Linked DNA regions of Oceanicoccus sp. KOV_DT_Chl. The protein of the gene in region 2 interacts with the protein of the main gene of each other region in a pairwise test. Links are inferred from orthologs where the notes say so. Each region holds a gene or a part of one and is shown on either strand. Other genes may lie near its edges.

Region 1 (14,995 bases), on a different replicon or contig from region 2:
AGCCTGTTGCTGGGTCTGATACGCCTGCCAACCAAATACACCGGCAATAGCTAGCACAATGGTAATAACCGTAGATTGGCCATTTTCACGCCACCATTTCTTAAGTTGTTCGACCTGTTCGTCTTCTGATTGAAAGCTATCCGCCATAGTTATACTCGCTCACTAACTGTCATTATTAATGTATTTATTTATTGACCGACTAAACGATCACTAACTATTAAAAATTGTTTGCAGCTGCGTAGCTAATTCAGCAACGGCTACAGTTTGTTGTTCACGCTCTTCGCGCAACCACTTAACATTGATCTGATTCAGCGCAGCCTCATCATCACCCAGCACCAGAGCGATAACCGCACCACTGTCATTGGCCTTTTTCAACTGTTTCTTAAACTTACCACCACCACAGTGAAACATCAGCTTCAATGCCGGTAATTCAGTCCGTAGCGCCTCGGCGATTTTGACCGCGGCTAATTGTGCCTGATCCCCAGCCACAACAAAATAAATATCGGGCTGATTGGTCAAAGTTGACGGTATATTTCCGGTTTCGGCCAATAACAGGCATAACCGTTCGATCCCCATCGCAAAACCCACCGCAGGAGATGGCTTACCCCCCAGCTGCTCAACCAAGCCGTCATAGCGACCACCGGCACAGACCGTGCCCTGCGCGCCTAACTGATCGGTTACCCACTCAAACACAGTTTTACTATAGTAATCCAAACCGCGCACCAGTTTCGGGTTTAGCCGGTATTGAATACCTACCTCATCTAACAGCTGTTTTAGTTGTTCAAAATCTGAACGCGACTCCTCATCCAGATAATCGGTTAGCACCGGCGCCTGTTGTAAAATTTGCTGCGTCTGCACATTTTTACTATCGAGAATACGCAGCGGATTTGAACTCAAGCGGCGCTGGCTATCTTCATCCAATTGATCAACATATTGATTAAGATACTCAAGCAGTGCAGTTCGATAATTAGCCCGCGCCTCCAAGGTACCAATACTGTTCAGCTCCAGCGTGACATAGGGCATCAAGCCTAATTGCTGCCACAGTCTCGCCGTAATCATAATTAACTCAGCGTCGACATCGGGACTTGCCACGCCAAAGCTTTCTACTCCAATTTGGTGAAACTGCCGTAGCCGACCTTTTTGGGGTTTTTCATAACGGAACATCGGCCCCGTGTACCACAAACGCTGAACTTGCTGATTATCTAACAAACCATTTTGCAAACAAGCACGCACACAACTAGCAGTACCTTCAGGACGCAAGGTAAGACTCTCGTCATTACGATCGTTAAAAGTGTACATTTCTTTTTCAACAATGTCGGTCACTTCACCGATCGAACGTTTGAATAATTCCGTCTGTTCAAGAATTGGAAAACGGATTTCCTGGTAGCTGTAGCTGGACAAGACTTGACTGACCGTGCGCTCTAGATACTGCCAAAGCGCAGAATCGGCTGGCAATAAATCATTCATGCCACGTATGGATTGTATTTTAGCCAAGGTTATTCCTTACACATTTTCTTTAAAGTATTAAATCAAGCTGACTAGGATTGCTTGGCAATCAGATCTTGTTCCGCCTTTTGTTTGACTGCAACTTTATCGCGAATCAAACCCTCAAGGTGATCGATTAAATTTTCTTTGCCAACTTTATGATCTTTTTCACCGTCGACATAAATCAAGTGTTTGGGTGTACCGCCAGTCAAACCGATTTCGGCTTCTTTAGCTTCGCCAGGGCCATTAACAATACAACCGATAACCGCCACATCCAACGGTGTAGTGACATCTTCCAAACGACCTTCCAGCGCATTCATCGTTGCCACTACATCAAAATTTTGCCGTGAACAACTCGGGCAGGCAATAAAATTAATCCCTTTGCTGCGCAGCTTTAAGCTTTTAAGAATTTCATAACCCACTTTAACTTCTTCAACCGGATCAGCCGCTAATGACACCCGAATAGTGTCGCCAATGCCATCCATTAGCAGCATACCTAAACCTACTGCAGATTTAACAGTACCACCGCGTAAGCCACCGGCTTCGGTAATGCCCAAATGCAAGGGCTGGTCTATTTGTGCCGAAATCTTTCGATAGGCGGCAACAGCCATAAACACATCAGAGGCTTTTACGCTTAATTTAAAATTTTGAAAATCCAGACTATCGAGGATATCAATGTGGCGCATGGCCGATTCCACCAAGGCATCCGGGGTTGGCTCACCGTACTTACGTTGCAATTCTTTTTCCAAAGAACCGGCATTTACCCCAATACGAATAGGAATATTTTTGTCTCTGGCAGCATCAATAACTGCGCGCACTTTATCATCGCGCCCAATATTACCTGGATTGATCCGCAAACAATCAACGCCGTATTCTGCAACTTTTAAGGCAATTTTGTAATCGAAATGAATATCAGCAACTAACGGCACACTCACTTGCTGGCGAATTTTTTTAAAAGCCTCGGCTGCGTCCATGGTCGGCACTGACACTCTTACAATATCTGCACACGCAGCTTCTAACTGTTTAATTTGTGCCACCGTTGCAGCTACATCGCAGGTATCAGTATTGGTCATACTCTGTACCGAAATAGGCGCATCACCACCAACCGCTACATTACCCACCATAATCTGGCGAGTTTTTCTTCGTTTAATGGGGGATTCCATCTGCATGACTGCTACTAACCTCTGGCGCTTTACGAGCCTTTACAACGTTGTAAAATACAAAAAACTTATAACTGACCGACAGTAAACCGTGCTGAATTATTCTCCTCATTCACTGTAATCGTCACCGGGTCGCCATTAAAATCAAGGCTAACCCCGGGTGCATAACCCAGCAATACTTTAAAGGGGGCTGCACCGCTCAATTCAAGTGTGTCGCGGGCACGCTTCAAATTTGCAAAAATAACTGTGTCATTGCTATCTTTCACTTCAACCCAACAATCATTGGTAAAACTAAAATTCAGCAAGCTTTTAGCCTCGGACTCAACGCTTTCTGCGCCTGCTGACGTCAGCCTTGGCTGCCCGTTTGTTGTTGATTGGGATAATACTGGCGACACTGCCTCCGCGACTAAAGTATCAGTCGCGGTGGGCGCTGCTATCATGTCATCAGCAGACTCCTGATCAATAGCACTACCAGCCATAATGGCCGCAGTTTCGGCATCAGTTGCTAACTGCTGATCAACGATAACTTCAGTACTCTCAACCACTACATTTTTTTCCGCACTACTATCACCCCCCAATACCAACCACAAAATCGCGATAACAAGCAGAGTGGCAGCCAAAAACCAATATTGAAGAGAATGGCCTTTACCCAGCGTTTGAATTTGAACTGGCCCGTAATTTTTAGGTGCATAGTTTGTTTTAGTAGAAACCGTCGGACGGACTTGTAAATACGCTTCGATTAAAAGATCAGTATTCAGACCCAACAATTTTCCATAAGACTTTAAATAGCCTTTACAAAAAATATCACCGTTCAAGTTAGCGTAATCGTCAGATTCAAGCGCTTCTACCTGACGCGGTAACAACCGCAATTGTTCAGCCACTTCACGAACAGTCATAGACTGAGCTTCACGAGACTTGCGCAGTGCATTCCCAGGACTATCTGCTAACAGCTCATCAATCATTGAAGCGACACCATCATTCATTGCCAAAAGCTTCCTTATACAGCAAATATTCTTTTGAGGTTGGATATAAGTTTTTCAACGCTAAAGCAAAACTCGACAGCTTATTTCGATCATCAAACTTATCGGCTAAGCGAATCCCCAGCCACAACGCTTCGGCGGGCTGTTTTTTTGCCTGCGCTTGATAGGCGTCATAATATTGTTGTGATTTTGGATAATCGCCTAACTGGTAATACACATCAGCCAGTTGATACATCAAGGCGTAATTCCGGCGCTGCATTAAATAAGCTCGATTAAAAGACTCTTCGGCCTTATTCAGTTTATTCAACTGCATATAGGCACGCCCCAAATTCACATAGGCAGCCGCACGTCTTTCATACAAGGTATCGCTAACAACGATTTCCAGTTGCTCAGTGGCTTCTTTATAACGTTTTTGAGAATATAAAAATGTGGCGTAATTATTTCTAACCCGGGAAAAATCACCATTTAACCTAATCGACTTTTTATAATTTTCTTCAGCCAACTCGAATTCGCCGGTATTTTGAAACACCAAGGCCAATGCCTCATAGACCTCAAAGGAGGTATCATCAATTTCCAGTGCATTTTTCAAATGCCGCTTGGCTGCCTGCCAATTACCTTCGCGAATATAGGTTCGCGCTAGTTGCACAGAATACTCCAGCGCTTTCACATCATCTTGCTTGTCGCCTATTCCACCCCGTTCTGTGGTCACACAAGCGGCTAAACCTAACAATGAACACAGCAGTAATAATCTAGCCAGCACTCTAATCACTTTATTATGTTGAAACCTCATTACCCATATCCCGTTATCTTTCATTAGCGAACATTTAATACCTGAGTTTGAGTATAGTTCGCTCTGTGCCGTTCGCTACGTTTCGTGCGATCAGCCACCTGACCCACCAGTTGTCCGCAAGCAGCATCAATATCATCACCGCGGGTGCTGCGAATGGTGGTAACAAAACCCGCTGCATTTAGTATTTTCCAAAAACGATCAACGGCATTTTTACTGGGACGGCGATAATCAGACAATGAAAACGGGTTAAAGGGAATCAGGTTGATCTTACAGGGGAAATCTTTCAGCAATACGGCTAATTCTTTTGCCTGCTCGACACAGTCATTAACACCGGCAATCAACGTATATTCGACGGTGGTAACGCGATGTGTATCCGACTGCTTGGACCAATAGTTTTCACAGGATGCTAATAATTTTGCGATAGGATAGCGCTTATTGATCGGTACCAGTTCATTACGCAAAGTATCGTTAGGCGCATGCAGCGAAATAGCGAGAGACACTTCTGCAACTTCAGCCAATCTATCGAGTGCAGGTACTACGCCGGAAGTACTCAGCGTCACACGACGCTTTGAAATCCCGTAACCAAAATCATCCAGCATGATATTCATCGCAGCAACGACATTGTCAAAATTCAATAGCGGCTCACCCATTCCCATCATTACCACATTGGTAACAATACGCTTATTGGTAGAGGGAAAGCCATCAAAGGATTTTATGGCCAACCAAACCTGGCCGATGATTTCAGCAGCGGTTAAATCACGCTGAAACCCTTGCTTGCCGGTTGAACAAAAACTGCAATCCAGACTGCAGCCGACCTGTGACGACACACATAAGGTACCGCGCTCGCCATCAGGAATTAATACAGTTTCTACTAAACTGCCACCAGTAACGCGAATCGCCCATTTGCGGGTACCGTCACTCGAGTCGTGCTGCGAAACAATTTCAGGGGGCCGGATTTCAGCACACTCACTTAACCGCTCCCGCAATACTTTACTGACGTTAGTCATTTGATCAAAGTCATCGACACCTTGATGATGGATCCATTTCAGTATTTGCTGGGCACGGAAAGGTTTTTCCCCCATAGACAGAAAAAATGCTTCCATCTGTTCACGCGAAAGCCCAACAGATTGGTTTTATCTGCTGGGGCTTTCGTGTTTGCATCGACTGATGCGTGCTGAACAGGGTCAGTCATCTATCATTCAACTTGAGCTTACGCCCGGTCACACTGATCGCTAGTCGCGAAGAAGTAAGCAATTTCGCGCGCTGCTGATTCTGGAGAATCAGAACCGTGAACAGCATTAGCATCAATTGATTCAGCGAAATCAGCACGGATTGTACCGGCAGCGGCTTCTTTAGGGTTGGTAGCACCCATCAGCTCGCGATTTTTGGCAATAGCATTTTCGCCTTCCAATACCTGCACTACTACCGGGCCAGAGGTCATGAACTCAATCAAAGCGGGGAAAAACGGACGACCCTTATGCTCGCCGTAAAAACCTTCAGCTTGCTCGCGGCTTAAACGCAGCATTTTTGCTGCAACGATGCTTAAGCCATTTTTTTCAAAACGGCTGTAAATCTCACCGATAACATTCTTGGCAACTGCATCGGGCTTAACAATAGAAAAAGTACGTTCAACTGACATTGGAGACTCCGTCATTTAATCTTAATCCGGCGAATACCTCACCGAAGCTTGAGAGGGTAAATTGGCGATTAGGTTCCTGCCCAATCGACGAAATTTTAGAGCCGCAAATTATACGCACATTTACGGAAAAATAGTATAAATAATACGCACTTAGGAGATATTTTTAGAGGATTCTCTGGCTGGCTGCCACACAGACAATCAGCTTGCCTGCGCCGCCTTGGCGATAGCTTGAATACGCGCCACTATCGACTTCAGACCGTTACCGCGAGTAGGGCTTAAATGCTGCTCCAGATCGAGCTGGCGAAAGTAGCCATCGACATCAAAAGCGGTAATTTCCGCTGCGGTCTTACCATCAAATGCCGCCATCACCAGCACCAACAGACCTTTGACAATAACTGCGTCGCTATCAACGGTAAAATTCAGCACACTCTGATCAACCTGAACATCTAGCCAGACGTTACTTTGACAGCCCTTGACCAATCGCTCGGGGTATGCAGAGACGCATCCATTGCCGGTAAATCCTTACCCAGATCAATAATGTATTTGTAGCGCTCTTCCCAATCGTCAAAAAAGGATAAATCTTCAAGGATTTCGTCAGTACTAACCATCGTTGCCAACCATGTTTAAACTCGCCGTATTGCCATTGTGCTGCGGGGTTCTGAGCCATAAAGGCCGCTAAAAAAACAATCCCGCTTCCAACTGGGCCTCTTCACTCATCATTTCACGACTCCAGGGTGGGTCAAACACCAACTCTACCTTTACCGCTTTGACATGAGGCACTTTACCGGTCCGGTATTCGACATCGCTGACCAATACCGGCCCCATTCCACAACCGGGGGCAGTTAAGGTCATGGTGATATTGACCTGACCGGCAGCCTGGTCAATCGCCACTTTATAGATCAGACCCAGCTCTACCAGGCTGATCGGAATTTCAGGGTCAAAAATGCTATCCAGCGCCTGCCAGACTTGCTGCTCATTGATTTGGCCGCTGCCATCATCAACAAACTCCAGCACTTCCGGCTGCTGCCCAATGGCCTCAGCATCGGTGCCATCAATCCGCAGCATATTGCCCTGCCAGGTAACGGTATAGTTACCCCTAGACTTTGGTTGATCGATATAAATTGCCCAACAGGAATAATTACCGGCTCACCGGAAGGGACGCGCCGCGCGGGACAGTCGCGCTGGGTTACTACCATCGATTGCTGCATATTGTTTTCCTGCAGCTAGGCTACGCTGAAACTCTCGCCGCAGCCGCACTCGGCCACCACATTGGGGTTATTGAATTTAATAACGCTATTCACACCTTCATTCACATAATCTATTTCGGTACCGTGCAGCAGCGCCATGGCATCGGCGGCAACCGCCAAGCCGACTTGATCATTGGGCTGTAATACCACATCCCCGTCCTCGGCAGCATCGACCAAATCCAACACATAGGCATAGCCGGTACAGCCACTCTCCTTAGTGCTTAAACGAACAATTTTTCCTTCTTTGCCAGCCAACGCGCGCTCAAAATGGCGCAAGGCGGCCTCGGTCATGCTGACCGTTTGGGCATTCGGATCAAAGCTTGCAACTGTCATATCTACTCCATCAACTGGTAACACCAAGCCCGCGACTTAGCCCAGCATTGTTTTAACTTTGTTTAAACCGGCAAATAAGGCATCAACCTCAGCCAATGTGTTATAGAGCGAAAAAGATGCCCTGGCAGTACCGGGTACTTGCATCCTCACCATCAAAGGCTCAGCACAGTGATGCCCGGTGCGGATCGCAATACCCTGCCGATCCAATAGAAAGCCTATATCTGCCGGGTGTCCTTGCGCCATCACAAAACTCAACACCCCTACTTTATTGGGGCAGTGCCTACTAACTTCAAGCCATCAACTGCCTGAGCTAATTCGGTCGCGTGCGCCAAGAGTGCCGCCTCATGGGTCTGCACTGCAGCAATATCCAGTTGCGAAAACCAGCGTACGGCCTCCCCCATACCAATCGCGCCGGCAATATTGGGGTACCTGCTTCTAACTTGTAAGGTATACATTCCAGCGAGCAGTTTGATAAGTCACCTCGGCAATCATTTCACCACCGGTTTGCCATACCGGCCAATCGGTCAATAATTCCTCACGCCCCCACAACACACCACCAGTGGGACCAAATAATTTATGCCCTGAAAATACATAGAAGTCACAGTCCAACGCCTGCACATCAACGGACTCATGAGCAACACCCTGTGCACCGTCAATCAAAACCCAGGCACCCACAGCTTTCGCTTCTGCAGTCAGTTCCTCGATCGGATTCAATGTACCTAAAGCATTCGACACATGAGGAAACGCCACCAACTTAGTATTACTGGAAAGCAGCTGACTAAATGCATCGCGATCCAATTCGCCACTGTCTTTAATCGGCGCAATTTTCAAGGTCGCTCCGGCCTTTAAACACGCTTGCTGCCACGTAACTAAATTAGCGTGGTGCTCCATTTCTGTCACCAACACTTCCTCACCTGCAGACAGCAACTGGGACAAACCGTTAGCAACGACATTTATCGATTCAGTAGTGCCCGACGTCCAGATAACTTCACAGCGATTAGCGGCATGCAAAAAATCCGCAATAATATCTCGCGCACCTTCATATAAACGCGTGGCCTCATCGGCCAACTGATGAGCCCCACGATGCACATTGGAATTGCAGGTGGTGTAATAATGTACCAGCGCATCAATCACACACTGGGGTTTCTGAGTAGTTGCAGCGTTATCCAAATACACCAAAGGCTTACCATTTAACTGGCGAGCCAAAATGGGAAACTGGGCACGAATAGCTTCAACATCAAATCCTGAAGTTGCAACTGCCACGGTATTCATATCAACACTCATCATCCAACCTTTATTTCACTTCCATTTGCGCAAAACGCTCACGCAACTGTGGCCGCAACCACTCAGCCAAAATGGTATTCGGCATTTGATCAACCAACTCATTGATAAAACCAAAGCTCAGCATAACTTGTGCCTGCGCCTTGCTAATGCCCCGCGACTGTAAATAGTACAAGGCCTTTTTATCAATCTCGGCAATCGTAGCGCCGTGCGCGCAACGCACATCATCGGCATAAATTTCCAGCTCAGGCTTGGTGTTGATTTCGGCATTACGCGACAACAACAAGTTACGATTATTCAATTCGGCCAGCGTTTTTTGCGCATCGCGATGAATATGGATACGACCGTTAAACACGGCACGAGCATGATCAGCCACAATACCGCGAACATTTTCTTCGGTAGTACAATTAGGAACTGCGTGTTCAATAGTGCTATGCAAATCAAACAACTCTTCCCCATCAAGCAAGTAAATGGCATTCATCTGCGTTTCCGCGAACTCACCACAATAATTGACATCAACATCGAGTCTTGAAAGTTTGCTACCAAACCCAACCAAAGTGCTATTGAGCTTTGCCTTGGCCGCCAAGTTAAAGTGACTACCACCAATAGATAGTGCCTCACCAGTCTGCAAGGCGAAACGGTAGTGCTCAAGCTCAGCATTTGCAGCGATGTCGTATTCAGCAAAGCCGGTATTAAAGCTTGGCGCACTGCCATCAAAATCTTCAACCACAGCAATTTTGGCGCTCTCTCCGACACGCACCAATATCCGCGTATGGGCCTCACAACCTTCGCTTAATCTGACAACTACTCGCAGCGGTTGCGCTATGTCAGCATTTGCCGCTACATCAATTAATAAACCCGAGGTCGCTAACGCATCGTTGACCAAACCAAATAAATGCCGCTGCGGCTTGGCATTGCTAAACGTTTCTGTTGCCCACAATTTATCTTCGGCAGACACCTCGGCAAAAGCTGTTATCGATAAGCCAGCGGGTAAATTGTCGGCCACCGGCGTCACCAGCTCTCCATCAACAAATATCAAATCGATACTGTTTAAACTCTCGACAGGGTCGACGCTGACTTTCGCGTGATTCGCCGCACTGGTAAATGTCGAATCAGCAATTGCCACTAACGGCGTGTATTTCCAAGCTTCGGTCCTACGCGTTGGCCATTGCGTATCTCGCAACAATTGTAGTGATGCCTGCCGCTTCGGCGCCAACCAATCATCTACCGCTTCGGCACGGCTTACTGCATTCAGTAACCACTGGCTCATGCAGACTGCTCCTGCGAATCCAGCTCTGATTCCGGCCCTTTAACCAACCAGGCATAACCCTGATCTTCTAGTTCATGAGCTAATTCAGCGCCGCCACTTTTTACTATTTTGCCGTCAGACAGCACATGCACAAAATCAGGCTTGATGTAATCCAGCAAGCGCTGATAGTGGGTAATTACAATAAAACTTCTACCTTCAGAGCGCTGACTATTAACGCCTTCAGCAACGACTTGTAAAGCATCAATATCCAAACCTGAATCTGACTCATCAAGAATACAAAGTTTGGGCTTTAATAAAATCATCTGCATGATTTCATTACGCTTTTTCTCGCCGCCGGAAAATCCTTCGTTAACGCCACGCTTTAAAAAATCCAAAGGCAAATTGACTTGGGCGCAAGCCTCTTTGGCTATTTTTAAAAATTCTCTTGAGCTTAACGACTCTTCACCGCGCGCTTGGCGCTGGGCATCCACCGCGGCTTTCATAAATTCCATATTGCTGACACCGGGAATTTCTACCGGGTATTGAAACGCTAAAAACAAACCGGCGCGAGCACGTTCTTCAGCATCCAACTCTAACAAATCGACACCATTCAAAGTGACACCACCGCCATCGACTTCGTAACCCTCACGACCGGAAATCACATAGCCCAAGGTACTTTTTCCGGCGCCATTTGGCCCCATGATCGCGTGCACTTCACCGGGCTTGATGTCCAGCGTAAGACCTTTCAAAATTTGCTTGTCTTCGACACTGGCTTGTAAATTTTTAATCGACAACATATTGTTTAATACCTTGATTTTGGTCGGATAATTTCGGTGACTATAAGTTAACCGACTGATCCTTCCAGACTAATTTCTAACAGCTTGCCCGCTTCTACGGCAAACTCCATCGGCAATTCTTTAAAGACTTCCTTACAAAAACCATTGACGATCATCGACACGGCTTTTTCTGCATTTAAGCCACGCTGCTGACAAAGAAACATCTGATCATCTGACACTTTTGACGTGGTGGCTTCATGTTCAACAATGGCGGTAGGGTTTCTGGATTCGACATAAGGAAATGTATGGGCGCCACACTGGTCACCAATTAACAGCGAATCACACTGGGTAAAATTACGCGCGCCATCGGCACGCGGTCCCATGCGGACCAAACCGCGATAGCTGTTATTACTCTTACCCGCTGAAATACCTTTGGAAATAATCGTTGAACGGGTGTTCTTACCCATATGAATCATTTTGGTACCCGTGTCGGCTTGCTGCATGCCACGAGTCAGCGCGACGGAATAAAATTCACCGACGCTGTTATCGCCGCGCAATACACAGCTAGGGTATTTCCAGGTTACTGCGGAACCAGTTTCGACTTGTGTCCAGGAGACCTTGGCATTGGTATGGCAGACGGCGCGCTTGGTCACAAAATTATAAATACCACCCTTGCCGTTCTCGTCACCGGGATACCAGTTTTGCACGGTGGAATATTTTATTTCAGCATCATCCAGAGCAATCAGTTCCACTACTGCCGCGTGCAATTGATTTTCATCGCGCTGCGGAGCAGTACACCCCTCCAGATAACTAACGTGACTACCTTCATCAGCAATAATTAAAGTGCGCTCAAATTGTCCGGTGTTTTGTTCATTAATGCGGAAGTAAGTCGACAACTCCATTGGGCAACGCACGCCTTTAGGAATATAGACAAAAGAACCATCAGTAAAGACTGCACAGTTTAACGCGGCATAATAATTATCACGTTGCGGTACCACAGAACCGAGATATTTTTTTACCAGCTCGGGGTATTCCTGCAAGGCTTCAGAGATGGGACAAAAAATCACACCGGATTCCGCCAGTTTTTCCCGGAAAGTGGTCACCACCGATACCGAATCAAACACCGCATCAACCGCCACCCCTGCCAGCATCTGCTGCTCAAGGAGTGGAATGCCTAACTTTTCATACGTGGCCAATAATTCAGGGTCGACTTCTTCTAAAGACTTGGGTTTATCCGCCATGCTTTTGGGGGCAGAATAATAAGATATCGCTTGAAAATCAATTTCCGGATAATGCACATGCGCCCACTCTGGCGTTTCCATTTCCTGCCAGATCGCAAAGCCTTTTAAGCGCCACTCCAACATCCATTCCGGTTCATTTTTCATCGCCGAAATACGCCGGATCACATCTTCGGTTAAACCGGGAGCAAAGGTTTCCGACTCTATAGCCGAAATAAACCCCGCTTCGTATTCACGTTTTAACGCCTGATTAATTTGCTCTGTCATGGTGTTAACTCTTTCTATAAATTGCTACGTAAACAACTTAGGCCGTTTGCTGTAGCTGTGTGTAAATGGTGCGGATATGGTCAATGGCCTGCGCCACATCCGTAGCGTTAGTAAAACGCCCCAATGAAAAACGTATCGAGCTATGGGCATCTTCATCACTTAAGCCCATCGCTTTTAAAACGTAAGACGGCTCCATACTGGCCGAGGTACAAGCCGAGCCGCTGGACACCGCCAATTGCCGCAGCGATAGCAATAATGTTTCACCATCAACGCCGCTAAAGCAGACATTTAGATGTCCGGGGGCTATCTGAGCGGTGTCACCGTTACGCCGCACGCCGGGTAAATCGGCAATACCCTGCCACATTTGATCGCGCAAACTGGCAATGTGAATCGCCTCATCAGCAACCACAGTAGCAGCGATTTTTGCCGCCTCGCCAATCCCTACTAATTGATGGGTCGCCAAGGTACCTGAACGCATACCGCGCTCATGACCACCACCGTGAATAAGAGGCTTAAGCTGCGGTTGCACTTCACGCCGTACATACAGTGCTCCCACCCCTTTCGGGCCATAAAACTTGTGTGCCGATAAGCTAATCAAATCTGCCTGTAAAGCCTGCGCATCCAGTAGCAACTTGCCTGCCGATTGCGCTGCATCTATATGAAATAAGACTTGCTGTTGGCGACACAGTTCACCCACTTCGGCAACTGGATTAATCACCCCTGTCTCATTATTCACATGCATCAAACTAACCAGCCGCGTATCTTCCCTAAGAGCTTCACGCACCTGCTCAACACGAATCACGCCATTACTGTCAGGATGCAACCAGGTCACCTCTACGCCGCGCTGCTGCAACCAATTAACCGGATCGATCACTGCTTTATGTTCGGTTACTGAGGTAATCACGTGACCATTAAAATCAACGGCTTCCATTACCCCTTTCAGCGCCAGGTTGTTTGACTCAGTCGCCCCGCTCGTCCAAACGACTTCGCGCGGATCACACGCTATTAGCTCAGCGACATTTCGCCGCGCCGCTTCAACTTGCTCTTCTGCCTGCCAGCCATAGATATGCGAGCGCGGGGTTGGCAAAAAAGCCATCCATCGTTAAGCAACGACTCATAGCTGCCGCCACCTGAGGATCGACAGGCGTAGTCGCGGCATAATCTAAATATATGGGCTGCTGCATGGCTATCTCTTTACTATCTTTACTCTCAATACTGGAACGCTATAAACGATTAAAGAACAGTCGCTACTGGGATAGCAGACTCGGCTTTATCACGATCCTGACGTGCAGATACTTCTTGCACCTCATGGCGATCCACCAAACTAGCCAGGCTGATACTGCTCAAAAAGGAATGTATTTGATCGCTAAGGTCACACCACAAATGATGCGTTAGACATTTTTCACCTTGCTGGCAATCACCGTCACCACCACAACCCGTGGCATCGACTGTCTCATTAACGGCATCAACAATCTGGGCGACAAAAATTTCTGCGCCACTGCGGCTCAATAAATAACCGCCGCCGGGACCACGCACACTGTTTACCAACTCACCACGCCGCAACTTAGCGAACAACTGCTCTAAATATGACAGGGAGATGCCCTGCCGCTGGGATATATCCGCCAAACTGATGGGGCCTGAATCCGTATGAATCGCCAAATCGAGCATCGCAGTAACTGCGTATCGGCCTTTTGTTGTTAAACGCATAATAGAAATTCCGGCACAATGAGAGTGGCCGCCACTATGCAATAACCTACTAATTTAGTCAAGTATATAACCTACTGTTTTAGTAGGATTTACCTTAAGAATGGAAAGCTAGACCGCAAGTGGAAGAATACTGCTATTAATAACCTTGCGAAGTGCGCGGCATTATACAGATTTGTAAAGGCCTAGCAATCCTATTCACCAGCCCAGCCAACGCCCCAAGACGATAAACATCAATATTTACCACAGTATTAATCAGCCAATTAAGATAAACAGGATTGCTGCTGTTTAATAGCATGGGATTTTAGTAGAGTTGGCGTCCAGATTATCTCGGAGGTTGCGGGTTTTGGGGCGTTGCGGACACCGCTCTACCATCCAACCAGGTAATGCTCGGTGAATTCTTCTCCATTAGAAAAGCGCTCTTAATTAATTTAATAACAGGCAAAGAATGGATAGTAAAAAAGCAAAAACGATTGTTGGAAGCACCGAGTGGTGCTCATTCCCGGAATTGGGTGTACCCGCTATCAAAGCCCGCATTGACTCCGGCGCCAAAACCTCATCCATCCACGCCTTTAACATTCATCAATTTCGTAGAGATGGAGTGCCCTGGGTCAGTTTTGAAGTTCATCCGGTACAAAACAACCGCAAAGCCGTCATCCGTTGTGAGCGCCCCATACTGGACAAACGAACCGTTAAAAGCTCCAGTGGCGTGCCGGAAACCCGCTTTGTCATTTCCTCACAACTCAAGCTAGGTGATAACGTCTGGGAAGTTGAGCTGACACTCGCCAACCGTGACTCGATGGGCTTTAGAATGCTGCTGGGGCGGGAAGCGATGAAAAAACGGTT
Region 2 (15,014 bases):
AGGCTTGTGGTCTACCCATGGCGACGGGGAGTCACCCTTTACCTCAGCCAGCCATAGCAAAACAGGCTGCCATAGAATCAACAGTGGAGGTGGTTGTTTGTGGCGCGCATCTTGAGGGGCAGCCATTGAATTGGCAGCTGAGTGAGCGCGGGGCCACGCTTATGGCTAAAACCCATAGTGCTTCCAATTACTTATTGTACGCCCTCGCGGATGGTAAGCGGCCAGCGATGATGCGTGATGAAGATGATGGTGTGGCGATCGAAGTAGAGGTCTGGTCATTACCAATAGAAAATTTTGGCTCCTTCGTGGCCGGTATTCCGGCTCCGTTGGGGATTGGTAAAGTGGAGCTGGCGGATGGTCGTTGGTTGAGTGGCTTTATTGCCGATGCCTCGGGTTTGGTGGGGGCCAGTAATATCAGCTCCTATGGCGGTTGGCGGCACTGGCTGGCTGCGGCTAAAAGCTAGGGCATCTATACTTCAGGATCAATGTTTAGATTCCTCCGTTGAGTGTAAACGCCCGGTGGAGGTTTTATCCCTGACTCCCCCGCACCCCAATGTCTCCGTTTGCTACGATATTTATCCCCAAAAGTGGCGCTGAATCTGTAATACTTCCCCACCAGTATTATCATCTGTTTCAGGAATACGCCCTTGCCCTTGCTACACGATCTTTCCCTGCACCCCAAATTATTAAAAGCACTGGATAAACTCGGCTTTACCGAGGCCACACCGGTGCAGGCAGAATCTATCCCGGGGGCTTTGGCGGGTAAAGATTTGATGGTTTCAGCTGCAACCGGTAGCGGTAAAACCGCTGCTTTTTTACTGCCGTTGATCGACCGGCTGTTGAACCATGCCGCCCCTAACAGTGCCACCAGAGCACTGATCTTATTGCCGACTAGAGAGCTGGCGCTGCAAACCAAAAAGAACTTTGAGCAATTGGCCGCGTTTACCCCTATTAAGTGTGGTTTGATCATGGGTGGTGAGGCCTTCAAACATCAGGTAGCCACGTTACGAAAAAACCCGGAAGTGATTATTGCTACCCCCGGGCGACTGGTCGATCATATTGAAAAAGGTACTACCGATTTTCGCGATCTTGAAGTGTTGGTGCTGGATGAAGCAGACCGCATGCTGGATATGGGTTTTGCCATTGCCATGAATGCCATAGCCGATTGTTGTAACAAACAGCGCCAAAATTTATTGTTTTCAGCGACCTTGAGCCACAAGGGCCTGGGGCAAATTCTTAAAACCTTTAATCAACCCCTATCTATTGAGGTTGGTTCGCCTCGTCAACAGCATCTGAATATTCAGCAGCAATTAGTATTAGCCGATTCGATCAAGCATAAAGAGAAATTGGTTACGGCCTTAATTGCCGAAGAGCAGGCCCGCAAGGTATTTGTGTTTTGCAATACCCGCCAGCACTGTCAGCAATTAAGTCATGTGTTGAAATATAATAAACTGAAAGTAAATTTTATTCACGGCGAGATTTCGCAAAACGACCGCAAGCAAATTATGAATCAATTCCGTCAGGGCAGTATTGATGTGCTGGTGGCAACCGATCTCGCTGCCCGTGGTCTGGATATTGATGATGTGGATTTGGTTATCAATTTTAATATTGCCCAGTCCGGGGACGATCATATCCACCGCGTCGGAAGAACCGGGCGCGCAGGGCAGGAAGGCAAAGCTATTACCATTATCGATAGCAATGAATGGAATCAAATGTCTAGCATCGAGCGTTATTTAGGTATTCGATTCGAGCACAGAGTGGTTAAGGATTTAAAAGCGAATTATACCGGTCCTAAAAAATTGAAAAATTCCGGTAAGTCAGTAGGTGCCAAAAAGAAAAAGGTCTCTAAGGCAGATGCTAAGGCCAAGGCTAAATCGGCGAAGAAAAATAAAGCTGGTACAGGAAATTTAAAACCGGTGACGGGTGATGGTTTTGGGGTGATGCGGAAAAAGAAGTGACGCCAGAGTTCTGTTTTTTAGTGTAATTTTCCGCCTTGGTGCAATTAAATCAAGTAGATTTTGGATAGTAAATAATAAGTGCGCTAAGAGCTTGTATCGTTTGGCTATTGATACACCTATTTAGGAGTAATTAATTTGTTTAAATTAATTCTACAATCAATCGGCATTTTTATATTGGGTACAGCAGTGCTGGCTATCATTGCAAGATTCACTTTTCATGGTCAGTATGATGAAATGACCATAGTGCCGAAAATATTGATTGGGATATTATACTGCCTGCCGATTGTGGTTTCGGCCAGCTATTTTGTAAAAGGCTACAAGCTTACGGTTGCAAAAAAGTAGCAGGGAAAGAGCGCGTTTTTTTGCAACTTGGGGGTCGCATCCGATTTTGTGATCGGCTGAAATAGCTGTAGCGATAGCGTATGGGTTTGCTAATAGGGAAAACTGAGAAGCATTTCAATTTTTCATGAGGTATTACTTTGATTTATCAACGGCAAAACTGGTTGACGTCCATAAACTTTGCCATACCGCTTCAGTTGATGCGCTAAGTTCAGGAGAAGGCCTCACCATATGGACTGCGCTCACCATAAATTCACCACCTTGCAGCACTGGGATTACAATTTTACCTTGATCATCGGTGATTAATTGGGCTTCCAATACCTTGTCACCAATTCGGTTAAATATCAGTGCTTTTTTATTGGTAAAAGGTTTGCCTTGCCATAACAGTTGCAGGCTAATATTGTCCTGCTTGGCTGACAGCTGATAGGGATTGTCATTTACCACCCATTCAAAATCCAGACCTAATATTTGATCTTGCCCGTCGCCGTTACCGACCGCGATTAAACTTTTGACATAGCGTTTGTAGGCTTCAGTAAAACCGCTGGCGGGCAGTCCGCGTTGCTGATGTTCCGTCAGTACCCAGTCAAGTCCTGACTCGGTTAAAAACCCAGTGAATTTTTCCGGGCTTGGGTAGACCACAGTAGAGTTGTTAGAAATATAGGATGCTATATGTAAACCTTCACCTAAGGGGAGTTGGCTAAGTGCGGGTAATTGTCCAAATCGGGATTCGATCTCTACCGTTTTATTAGCCATGGTTAGTTCAAACGTCTCAAAATTAGTTTTGAAATAGCGCAGTGGTTCGCCTTTAAAGTGTTGCCCTACGCGTAAGTTCGCTTCAATCAATGAGCGCTCTTGTAACTGGAAGTTGAGCGGCTGTAGCCAAAATTCATGACTGTAACCGGTAATGCAGTGAAGGATTAATCCAATGAGTGATAATAGCTGTATATATAATTTGTTATTGCTCATAATAAGCACGCTAGCCCTGACTGAAATTAAATCAACTATAACATTTATTAGACATTATGAATTATTTTAAAAGCTTACAAATTGTTTTCCTGACGATACTTCTACTACTGAGTAACGCCCTTCATAGTCATGAAATTCGGCCTGCTATCATCGATGTTAATATCGCACAAAATGGCGAAATCCAGATACAGTTAATCGTTAATTTGGAGGCATTAATTGCAGATATCGGGCCGCAGCATAGCGATACGTCACAATCTGAAAATGCCGAATTCTATGACAGGTTACGAAAGTTATCGGCTGAGCAGTTAGCTGAAGAATTGCAAATTTTTTCTCCGCGCTTGCTACAGGATACTCAACTGCGTGCTGACGAGTTACCAGTGGTATTGGATATTATCTCTAGCAATATACCCGCCGTGGGTGATGTCGAATTGGCGCGTGATTCGGTTATTAACATGGCAGGGCAGTTACCGCTAACGGCGCAAACGCTCAGTTGGAGGTGGGGTGAGCGCTTGCCGTCGGCAGCCTTACGGGTTAGCACCAAGCAGCAAGCCGATATTTATACTGCCTATTTGCAAAATGGCCAAGCCAGTAAAAAGATTAATGTCTCTGGAATATTAGTGTCGGGTGGTAGTGCGGCAGCGCAATCAGAGATGGTTCAGCAAAGCAGCTTTGATATTTTTAACAATTATCTGTTAGTGGGCTTTACCCATATTTTACCCAAAGGTTTGGATCATATTTTATTTGTGGTGGGTTTGTTTTTACTGTCCACCCAGTGGCGGCCACTATTGTGGCAGGTGAGTAGTTTTACTCTCGCGCATACGGTGACGCTGGCACTGGGTATGTTAGGTATCGTGACCTTATCGCCGGCGATAGTGGAGCCATTAATTGCGGCATCGATCGTTTATGTGTGTGTGGAGAATATTTTTGCCGCTAAGTTAAGCCGTTGGCGACCGCTGTTGGTATTTGCTTTTGGTCTGCTGCATGGTCTGGGTTTTGCTGGTGTATTAACCGAGATTGGTCTCTCTAGCCAAAGTTTTGTTACCGGTTTGATTGCGTTTAATATCGGTGTTGAGTTGGGGCAGCTGACAGTGATTGCCCTGTGCTTTCTTATTGTGGGTTTTTGGTTTGGTAATAAACCCTGGTACCGGCAACAGGTCACGATACCCGCCTCAATAGGGGTTGCTTTAATTGGAGCTTATTGGTTTATCGAAAGAGTATTTTGGTAAAGCATTAAATCATAGGCAATAAAAAAGGGCTATTAAGCCCTTTTTTATTGCTGGATTAGAAAAATTAATAGTCAGTCCAGTCGCCGCCCTGAAAGCCGCAGCCAGTTTCCATTGATTCCCAGTCACCATCATAGTAAACCCACTTTACTTCGCCAGTGTCACAGGAGCCTTTGGCACCTTCCATAGAGCAATCACCTTTGGCGTGCTTAGAGTCGCTGTTGTCGTCAATGCTGCCTAATACTTTACAGCCAGCTGCATTAGCGGGTTGCTCACAAGTTTTTACTTGAGAATCCATCATGTTGTTTTGCAGCATATAGGTACAGCTACCATCACCGGCCTTGCCCTTTGGAGCACCGTCATCTTCGCTGTGTAGCCCGGCAAAAGCGCTGCTGGATAGGGCGATGGCTGCGGCTAGCGTCAAGCTTTTCGAGAATATTTTCATAAGAGGTCTCACCTTATTGTTGTGTGGAGTGAATGTATTGGTTCGATTACAAAATTTACTACTAGTAATACGATCATAGTATAAAAACGGATCAGGGTGCATCTACTTCGTGGCACTCATCCTCCGTTCTCGGGTTGCCATCGTCATCGCAGGTGATCCCTTCTTTGGCCACCCATAAGGGGGTTCCTGCAACAATCATTGTTGGTACCGCAATATACCCTTTGATGCCACCGATGGCTAAATCATTGAGTGGGTTAATAATGATATCAACTTGTCCTTTGGCAACCGCTTTCTCACAAACAGTTAAATCATTAACGTATTTGGTTTTGATGGTGTGCTTGGGCATAAATGCGCGGGCCGTCTGGGTAGTTAAGGGACCAGCACAAATGCGTACATTCGGGCGCGATACTAAATCGCTAAAATGTTTTATCTCTTTAACCAAAGGAGACTTTTCCGGAATATGAATATATTGGCTGGAAGCGGTCATGGTACAGCCGAAGCGACGTGAAATGCGGCGGCGTAAACCCTGGGTATTTCCACCTGTGGCATTCAATTGGGAAACAAAATCGACTTTATTCGCAGTTAATACCGACGTTGCTGGCAGCCGGCCCGGAGGCAGTACTACAGATTCAAGTTGCAGTTTGACGTTGTAGTGATTGCTAATTTCATCCAGTACCGCCTGTTGGTATTTTTGGCTGATGCTGGAAAAATACCATGCGGTATTAGCTGGGGTTTCCGGTACTCCCTGAGTGAGTTGACGAATCACGCCGCTGTCCAGAATATCTTTGAACATGCCTACAGGTTTTTCTGGCCAATGGGCGATTTCAGGTTGGGGTAGACAGTCGGCCATGCGCACAATGTATTGCTTGGCTGCACCGGGTTGGTTGCTGGGCTCAGACTCTAGAATGGCTTGATCTTTGCCGCTGGCTAACACTCTTACCCAGCCGGCATCAAAAGCGCGGATCAATTGTTCGCGGCCCTTCGCGGTTTCGGCTGCAGACCAGTTGCCATTGCGCGCGGGCAGTTCCTCTACTTTGGACATTGCGGCACCACCATGGGCACCAGCATAGCTAAAAGCGCTGAACAACAGTGCGGTCAGCACGGTGCTGGAAAACATAGTGCTTGGCAGCAAAGTGGCAAGCGTGTTTCGAAACTGCATCCTTAGTCTCCGGATATGGCTACTGATATTAAGCAACTGAACTCTAGTGCCCTAATATAATCTTTGATCCCGTAATGATGTGCAAGACTATGTAAAGCTTTGTTAATTATCGACTTCATTGGGCAGAAATTAATACAAACTCTTAATAACCCGGTGGGCCAACTCCTCTCCCAATATTTTCCCAAACATGCCCAGGACCGGGTTGTGTTGCATTGAGAGTTGCTCGAAATGCTGCGCGCGTAATTGAATTTGCGCCAGACTGGAGGAATCGACCGGACCGATATTGTTTGCCCAAATAATCAGCCATTGTTGCATGTAGCTTAGTGCTTGTTGTTCTAGCTCTAGTTGCTTGGCTGGCTCGGCGTCAGTCATAAAAAATAGCGGTGAAATATAATTACGTAACCATAAGCCCTGTGGCGGCGTGAGATGAAATTGCTGCATAGCCTGCAGGTAATGTTCACTGAGTGGTTGATAGTATTGCTGATAATAGTCAGGCGCTGTGGCTAAGTCGCGATGAGGAAAAAAATCCATATCAAGATGCAGCTTGTCTCCCATTAAGCTGAAGTCACTGCCGAAACGTGGCACGTCATAGTGGTATTCGGGTTTGATTACCACAAGCGATGCCACCATGCCAGGGCCAGTAATAAACTCAGCGATGACCATTTTAGCAATTCGTAAACCGCTGAAAACAAAAACTGATCCTATCTTTTCACCCTGTAAAGTGTTGATTGTGTTTAAGTCTTGATAGTCTGCGTTTAGTGTTAATTGCAGAGGGGCGGCAGTTAAGTCGTAAAGTTGCTGGCTTAAAGCATTTTGAAAGATCATTGAGCAAAAATTCCGAAAATTATTGATTAATTGTATTAAAGTCAGGGTTGTGTAGACAAAATAATATCGACTAACTCTCGTGCCTGTGGCTTTGATAGCGTAGGGTGAGCGATCATCATTTCATTGCCCCACACACCGCTGCCACCGTTAATAATTTTATCACTTAGATAGTGTTGCTGATCTTTTCCACCGTAACGTTGCGCTATAGCCAAAAAGCTGGGACCAACGCCAGCCTCTGTTAACGTGTGACAGGAAAAACAATCGTAGTCATCAAAGACATCCAGGTCATTGGCCACTGCGCAAAAGGGCAGTGCGGTGACGAAGACAATTAGCCAATAATATGAAATTGTTTGAGGGATCACACTTTTTTATCTCGCAGTGCCGCAATATCAATATCCGGGTGCCAGTTATCGTTGGCGCCTTTTCCTTGTTGCATGATTTTGGCGTCGATTAAATAGGCTTTGCCACCTCGATTGGCTATAGCGGCGCGTTTCAGTGCTGCGGTCATCTGTTCGGGCTTGCTGGCGCGTTCAGCGGCGACGCCGAATGATTCCGATAATTTAACAAAATCCACCGGCGGGTCGCCCAGATAGCAACTGATGTCTTTCCATAAATGACGGCGTGCTTTATCTTTAGCCAACGGCGAAAATGCGTAGATGCGTTCGCGTTCACCGTCATAGGCCTCGTTATCAAAAATGACAATGGTAATAGGTATTTGGTGACGAGCGGCCATCCAGAGTGTTTCACTTTGACCAAACAAGAATCCGCCATCACCCAATAAGCAAACCACTTGTCGGTCAGGTTGAGCGACTTTAACACCCAGTGCAGCACCCACGCCCCAGCCCAAAGCAAAGCCGGTAGTTTGGCCGATAAGCCGTTTTCTCTTGCCGGCTTTTTTATCGCTGTAAAAATTTAACCACTCTAAGGGTGTGCGATTATTGAGTTCCGAAACGATGATGGCATCTTTTTCCAACTGTTGCTCCAGTTCGTAACCGACACGATCCCAGCTCATTGGTGAACTATTCCAGTCGGCTTCAGCCTGTTCTTTTTGCTTGCGCTTTAATTTTTCAAACTTTTGTTGTAGTGCTTGTAAGCGAGGCGCGCTTATTTTTGCTAAAGCCTGTTCGCTAATCATGGTTTTAATGGCACTTTTAAGTGCAATAATCGTTTCTTTAATGCCACCGGCAATAGCAATATCCGTTGGTGAAATATTACCGATGTCACTGTACTCCAGCCGGGCGTGAATAATATGGGCTTTTGCTGGCGGTGGTGGAGCGATAATCCCCCAGCTTGGCATTTCGCTACCCAAATTTAAAAAGACATCTGAGCCAAATAATCCGCGTGGTGCACCAGGTCCATAAAAACCTGCGAATAATGGGTGGTTAAATGGGAAGTCACCATAAACGGAGTACCCTTGACTAACAGGAGCGCCGAGCATTTCAGCTAGTTCAATAATCTCATCTACTGCATGAGCGCGAGTGACTTCGTGGCCGACATTAATGTAGGGGCGCTTGGCATTAACCAGTAATTTTGCTGCGGCATTAATCAGTTCGGGTTTGGGTTGCAGATTAACATCAACCCGGAAAAGACTTTGCGGGTAGACTGTTTGTTTTTGGCCACCGTTATCCAGTACATTACGCGGGTAGCGGATATGGACCGGACCGCCGGGTGGTGTGTTTGCCATTTTTAATGCGCGACGAGTAAATTCACTAACACGTTCAATATGGTGTATCTCCCAAGCCCACTTGGTAAACTGTTTCATCGGTTCAATCCAGTCATCCATTTGCTGAAATTGATTGCGGCCGCGATAGTCGGTGGCTTGAGCATCTGAAAATACCGCGATCGCAGAGCGGTCTTTCCAAGCGTTATAGAGGTTGTTCATGGCATTGGGTACAGCAACACCCGGTAGAAAAAGTGCTGCTGTTTTACCGCTGGCCAGCTCATAACCGTGAGCCATAGCGGCGGCCTGCCCTTCCTGCAGGGCGAGTACGAATTTAATTTGCGGACGCAACGCCAGGGCATCGAATAATGCACTCATGCCGGTAGCTGTGGTAGCAAAAATATATTCAACATCAGCGGCCAGTAAAGTTTCAACTAACACATCCGCGCCGGTGCCTTCTACTATCTTGCCAGCACGCGGCAGCTGTTCTGAATCTGATTTGTCATCAGCGACCATTTTCGCCATTGATTGCGCGGCAGTACCTGACAAACCCAGTGCCATAAGCGCCTTGCCAAAGCCTCGCCGAGAGAGTTTGCCGTCCAATAACTGTTTCACGGCGAACTGTACGGTTGAGTGGTCGTCAGGGCTTGGGGTGTCTGATGGTAAGTCTGCCATAGTGCCGATTCTGCTTTTAGATGTTTGCGCTCAGTATATGATCAGCCTACACAGGAATAAATGTCCTTAACACTCTTTACCATATCTTTACTGTTAATGCGGTTATTTTTGCCGGCATTGATAATAAGATATTTCAAAGTTCGCGTGGCGTGGGAAGCAATACGTGGCGGCTCGTCAATACTGGATAAAATGTAGTAGGTCTATAATGAAGAACACCATCACGTCGAGAAAAGCGATAGCCTCTTTAGCTACGTTGCTATTAGTGACCCCATTGGGTGCCTATGCCGGCAGTTGTAATTTTGTGCAAGAAAATATGTTTGCGGGTCCATTTAATGTCTGTGCTAGTCCTGTTGATGCTGGGCGTTGTGAAGAATTTGGTGATGAAGGCTCTAATGCTGACGCTAATTATACTGATGCAAGTTGTGTGACCGATAAGGTCATTGGTACATGTGTGATGGAAGAGTACACGCTAATTTATTACAGCGGTGAAGCTGACTCTCTGGAAGTGGGTTGCAGTTTTCAAGGTGGTAATTGGAAGTAAGCATTTAGGCGTCTAGCCATTCTTTATCCAGTAGCATTTCTGCTGCTGGGGTCTCTCCTATTAAATCTCTGTTATTACACTATCAACTTAAGATAAACATCGATACATTAACGCTATTTTGCTAGCAGTAAATTTCTTGATGCTGGCAAACATGCTAATGGTCTATGGATTGGTGTTGATGATGGAAAAATCTACTAGTGCCTATTTCAACCGCAATGTTCTATTGCTGACATTGGTGCAGGCGTTGGCTATGAGTATTAGCCCCGCGCTTATTTTTATTGGTGCCATTATTGGTGGTCAATTGGCGCCTACGCCAGAATGGGCAACTTTACCAATTGCGGTTATGGTAATCGGTACAGCGTTAGCCGTGTATCCCGTGGTGAGTATGATGCAGCACTTCGGGAGACAGCGGGTGTTTATTGCTGCGCTAATGTTAATGGCAGCAAGTTGCGGGTTAATAGTGTTGGCTTTGCAATGGCGGAGTTTCGTGCTGTTTTGTACTGCGGTTATTCTTATAGGTTGTAGTTTGGCGGCGATTCAACAGATTCGCTTCGCGGCTATGGAAAGCGTGCCAAATCAACAAAAACCCACAGCAGCATCAATGATTATGCTAGCTGGTGTTGTCGCTGCGTTTCTTGGCCCTGAAGTAATGGTTCGCGGTCAAAGTTTAGCGGCAGTAAATTTTGTTGGCTCTTTTGGTCTATTATCTTTGTGTTTTGTTATTGCTGCTGCAATATTGTTGAATTATCGGCAGCCGTCGGCCCCAACATCGACTGCGCAGCCTGTTGCATCCGCTACGCTGCCACAGCTTTTTTCACACCCATTATTTGTAGTGGCATTGACCGGCGCAGGTGTGGGCTTTTTGTTAATGAGTTTCGTCATGACAGCGACCCCTGTCAGCATGCATGATCACAATGGCCACAGCCTGAGTGATACTAAATGGGTTATTCAGTCACATGTCAGCGCCATGTTTTTACCTTCGCTGGTGCTACCCTTGTTAATAAATCGTTTCGGTATAGCTACCATGATGGTGATGGGGTTGGGTTGCTATGCAATTATGGTAGTTGTTGGTTTGTCAGGTGTAGGAGTGTTAAATTATTGGATTGCATTGATATTTTTAGGCATAGGTTGGAATTTCTTATTTGTGTCTGCTACCAGTTTACTACCGCAAACGCATAAGCCGGAGCAACAATATAAAGCGCAAGCAGTTAATGATACCGCAGTATTTTCGATGCAAGCGATAGCGGCCTTAAGTTCGGGTGTGGTATTAAATTATTGGGGTTGGGAGTTTTTATTATGGACTTGTGTGCCGGTTATAGTGGGGCAATTAATACTCATTAAAATTTGCTATCAGCGGATGGCTGCTATTAATAAAGCTGTCAATTAATAAAAGTGACGGGCAATATTGCTTAGAGTTGTTAACCGGTTATTACCGTGTTAGTTTGCCTGCACATAAATGACAGGGGTGTTGTAAGTATGTTGCAAATTTTGAAAACTGTTTTTTTAGTCATGTTGATTGCTGCTTGTGCTAATGGTCCAGAATTGAATTATGATTATTTGTTGGATAGAGATTATTCTTTGCTAAAAACCTACCGTTGGTATGATGATGTGTATAGCTCCAAAGAGGCCGAGTATCGGAGTTATAATGCTTCAGACAAACGTGTCCGAACTTATATTGATCGTGAGTTAATTGCTAAAGGTTACCGCCTATTGAATGAAGGTAAAAGTGACTTTTTAATTAATTACCATATTTCAAAACAAGAGCGATATTCGAATAGTCAATTTAATGATTATTATGATAGAGGGATGCATGGTGCCGTGTCGACCGGCACCATGGGAACTGCAGTTGCTGTGGGCTATAGTAGCGGTAATAATGAGCCTCGTACTTATAAAGAGGGCACCGTGGTGATTGATATTCTAGCCACTGCTGATAATAAAATTATTTGGCGTGGTATTGCCGAGGGTAGATTACCTAAAGAACTATCCCAGGCTAAACGCAATCATATAGCGAATGAGCTCGCTAAAGAAATGCTAGCGGAGTTTCCGCCTAAGTAGTTTTTATAGCAGCATACACATGGCTTGATGCTCAACAACTATTGACATTATTCATTGAATATAAATAATTTACCAATAGCAATCAATAGAGTACACCAGTGATGATAGGCGTAGTATTAATTAATGGCTAATAGATCTTCTTGAAGTAAAATTCTCGCTAAAAAATCCTCAAATAAGGGTTCATCAGCCTTTAGATTTATGGCTTTTAGTACTAACTTTTTCGCTAGTAAATAGTCGCTCGACAGTTCTGCCTCCTTAGCCAAAGAATAAAAATAATAAGGATTTTTTTGGCGGAGTTTTCCTAACCTGGTTAAGAAAATCTCGGCATTATCCGTCTGACCCTGCTGGTCATACAGTGTGGCTAGATTATTGATTGCCGCATAGGCGAACGGATCAATGGCTATAGCCGTTAAATAGCTTTTTTCGGCTTCAATTAATTGCTGGTTGGCTTTATAGGTCGCGCCTAAGTTAGACCAAAAGCTGGCTTTTTGCGGAAATAGTGCAATTGCCTTAGTTAACAGTCGATAGGCTTTATAGTGTTCGCCATTAGCTAGGGCTGACATAGCCAGGTTGTTATAAAATAAACCGGCAGCTTGCTTGTCGCCAATGGTTGTTGCTTGAATAGTTCCTTGTAACCGGCTGCTATTGATTTCAACCACAAGACGTTTATTGGTAGATAAATCGATAACAGAATTAACATGAATGTTCATTGATACCATCGCACCGTTTCGGTCCCACTGCGGATATTTTTCTACTATTTGAAAGTGGGCTTTTAATCCATAATGCCTGGCGAGTGCGATATAGGCATTGGCAAAGCCAAGGCAGTTAGCACTTTTTTGTTGAAGCACGTGTTCAGCAGTGAGGGTGTCAGTAGCAAAGTATTCAATGCCAAGGAAGGCAGGGCTAAGTAATACTTGATGGAGCATTCGCGCCCTAAATTCTGCCGGTTGGGAGTGGTTAATATAGCTATCAAAATACGCGATAGTACCCGGGTTTAGTAACAGTGGAGTGTAATGTTCATTCTCGGCAAGGGCTTGTTTTGGACTTTTCATGCCAGCGTCAGTTTGAAAATCTGCAATGTGCTGGAATGAAAATGTAGATTTTGGTATTCCGATGCAACCGTTTAGTACCAACAGCGAGAGAAGAACGCTGCAAAAGCCCAGACGTTGATAGAACCAGAAAATAGACAATCTGACACCTTAATAGCGACTTGGAGAATTTAATTATAACGTTAGCAGTTACTTTCCGAATGATTAGAAAATTGTATTGAAGGGGGTTTATATAACTATGTGTTCTTTACAAGTAGAATCTAATGCGGATGGTTGGCAATCGGCTGGAAATATTACCCGTTAGCTGTGTTGAGATAGAATAAATTGCTCTTTGGTATATTGCTTCAACAGCGTTAGAGGATCAACGTTTTGTAGAACGCCGACGCCGTGAGGGTAAACTAAAGAATACTCCTGACCGATTAATTGATCATTCTGATAGACGCTGACAAAGACTGTGTGAAAGTCACTGCGAGTCCTAAGTTCGTAGTGCTGATTATTGAATTGAAATATTTCAATGTCGTGATGTTGCATGGTAAACCTTGCTTGAAGCCCCTGATAAAAGTCAAGGGGGGTAATTAAGCCTTGCCCCCCAAAGCTACAGCAGAAATAGCTTAGTCTGCGAGTTTCGGTGAAGCGCCGTATTCATTATCAGCCTCGCTGTCGAGCAGCATAAAGACGAGTAATATCAGTGCGCCTATTAAGGGAACTAAGGCAATTAGAATCCACCAGCCGCTGCGACCTGTATCGTGCAGCCTTCTGATACCGACGGCTATAGAGGGTATGAGCACTGCCAGTGCATAAAGCCCGCTTAATAAGCCTAGCCCGGTTTCAGGGCTTAGGCTGCCAGTTAAACCATCGATAAAAGTTAGTACGATACTAAAGATCAAGTTAAACAGTACAAAGTTCCAGTACTCCTTTCGACGAGCTCGGCCACTGAATTGTGCATATTTTTTTAATACTTCAAGATACCAGTTCATAGTTTTCTTCCTTGTTTCCCCGTTAAAAATTCAGGCAATTATGGGGAGTTAATTACCTGAGAGTGAATTTTTAAGCTGATTATCGTGAAGACGGGATAGCATAAGCAGTGAGCAGATGGTGCCTAACAATGCCATCGCCATATCCGATTGCGTATCCCAAATATAACCTTGCGTGCCTAAAAACGCTTCGGCGTTTTCGCCGGTGGCAAGCGCCACCCACCATTCAATTAGCTCGTAAAAGGCACTAAAGGCTAAACAAATAGATATGATAATAAATCCCATCCAGATGCTGCCATTCACTACCTGACGGCGGAGTAATATTTCACGTGCCACGAGTGCGGGCACAAAGCCTTGAAAAAAATGGCCGACTTTATCGTAGTTGTTTCTTTCGGCGCCAAACAAACCATCAAAAAAAGGCACTTCGGCATAGGTGTAATGGCCGCCTATCATGAGCACAATGCAGTGTAATAACACCAGGCTATAAAGTATGGGTGTTAGTTTGAACGATTGAAAGCTTATAGCAAGCAGGATTACAGCGATCAGTGCAGGAGTAACTTCAAGAAGCCAGGTGAACTGATCTTTGGGGTTGATACCTGACCAAACTAAAAAGACAGTAAATATTATTATCCACAGGGCTCTAATATTTTGACCCTCCTTATCGGTTACGTAAACTCGATGTACTTGATAGTCGGCTTGGTAAAAGCAGTTTAGCGCACACTAAATTATCTGCCAGGCTTTAAATTCAGAGTTGGTGTTTATAGTATGCGATTAGTTATTTTTAATGACAACACTTTTTGCTAGCTTGTCATGCCACGCTTGTTTTTTTCTATCCCAGATCACCCAAAAAAAACCAATGCCAAAAGGTAAGGCAGAAATAATATAGGCGAAGTATCGGATAAGGGATTGTAATGCTGTCAATTTTTGACCGCTGCTAGCGTCAACAACGGCGAGGTGGAAGATTAGTTTCCCGGGTGTTCCTGCGCGGTAGCGCCAGAATAAAAGAGTGGCAACAATTGGCAGTACCCAGCTTATGAAAATGTCAATATAACCTAATACAGGTGGGGCGTTTTCTGCTAAATAGGCTTCGCCATAAATAAGATACAGTATCGGTGCGGTGAAGGCCAACAGAATAAATGTATCAG

What was found.
Region 1: the proteins of UNITIG_RS14380 (region 2) and rlmN interact in binary tests that used the Escherichia coli proteins (3 or more experiments, as listed by UniProt). The link is inferred for Oceanicoccus sp. KOV_DT_Chl from one-to-one orthologs.

The regions. Positions count from the first base shown.
Region 1 is NZ_FQLF01000001.1:376,397-391,391, reverse strand. The notes cover bases 3,479-6,261. They hold rlmN (23S rRNA (adenine(2503)-C(2))-methyltransferase RlmN), read right to left. Parts: upstream 5,519-6,261; coding sequence 4,439-5,518; downstream 3,479-4,438. Other genes in these bases: ndk (nucleoside-diphosphate kinase), read right to left, coding at 5,626-6,054; pilW (type IV pilus biogenesis/stability protein PilW), read right to left, coding at 3,621-4,415; UNITIG_RS01765 (RodZ domain-containing protein), read right to left, coding at 3,479-3,628. Also shown: UNITIG_RS01780 (tetratricopeptide repeat protein), read right to left, coding at 1-147; hisS (histidine--tRNA ligase), read right to left, coding at 211-1,494; ispG (flavodoxin-dependent (E)-4-hydroxy-3-methylbut-2-enyl-diphosphate synthase), read right to left, coding at 1,539-2,654; more of UNITIG_RS01765, read right to left, coding at 2,714-3,478; UNITIG_RS01735 (iron-sulfur cluster assembly accessory protein), read right to left, coding at 7,278-7,634; Fe-S cluster assembly protein SufD, read right to left, coding at 8,929-10,185; Fe-S cluster assembly ATPase SufC, read right to left, coding at 10,182-10,961; Fe-S cluster assembly protein SufB, read right to left, coding at 11,009-12,445; UNITIG_RS01710 (aminotransferase class V-fold PLP-dependent enzyme), read right to left, coding at 12,483-13,532; UNITIG_RS25385 (hypothetical protein), read right to left, coding at 13,480-13,629; Fe-S cluster assembly transcriptional regulator IscR, read right to left, coding at 13,679-14,152.
Region 2 is NZ_FQLF01000002.1:2,254,649-2,269,662, forward strand. Bases 1-2,802 are described here. They hold UNITIG_RS14380 (DEAD/DEAH box helicase), read left to right. Parts: upstream 1-647; coding sequence 648-1,958; downstream 1,959-2,802. Other genes in these bases: atzF (allophanate hydrolase), read left to right, coding at 1-464; UNITIG_RS14385 (hypothetical protein), read left to right, coding at 2,094-2,300; UNITIG_RS14390 (DUF4198 domain-containing protein), read right to left, coding at 2,433-2,802. Also shown: more of UNITIG_RS14390, read right to left, coding at 2,803-3,263; UNITIG_RS14395 (HupE/UreJ family protein), read left to right, coding at 3,320-4,489; UNITIG_RS14400 (hypothetical protein), read right to left, coding at 4,554-4,931; UNITIG_RS14405 (hypothetical protein), read right to left, coding at 5,023-6,090; UNITIG_RS14410 (hypothetical protein), read right to left, coding at 6,220-6,915; UNITIG_RS14415 (c-type cytochrome), read right to left, coding at 6,957-7,277; UNITIG_RS14420 (thiamine pyrophosphate-binding protein), read right to left, coding at 7,274-9,250; UNITIG_RS14425 (hypothetical protein), read left to right, coding at 9,456-9,791; UNITIG_RS14430 (MFS transporter), read left to right, coding at 9,931-11,178; UNITIG_RS14435 (DUF4136 domain-containing protein), read left to right, coding at 11,268-11,846; UNITIG_RS14440 (tetratricopeptide repeat protein), read right to left, coding at 11,963-12,898; UNITIG_RS14445 (hypothetical protein), read right to left, coding at 13,196-13,426; UNITIG_RS14450 (DUF805 domain-containing protein), read right to left, coding at 13,507-13,872; UNITIG_RS14455 (DUF2238 domain-containing protein), read right to left, coding at 13,921-14,514; UNITIG_RS14460 (RDD family protein), read right to left, coding at 14,641-15,014. UniProt on the Escherichia coli protein: DEAD-box RNA helicase involved in the assembly of the 50S ribosomal subunit at low temperature. Exhibits RNA-stimulated ATP hydrolysis and RNA unwinding activity. Acts before DeaD.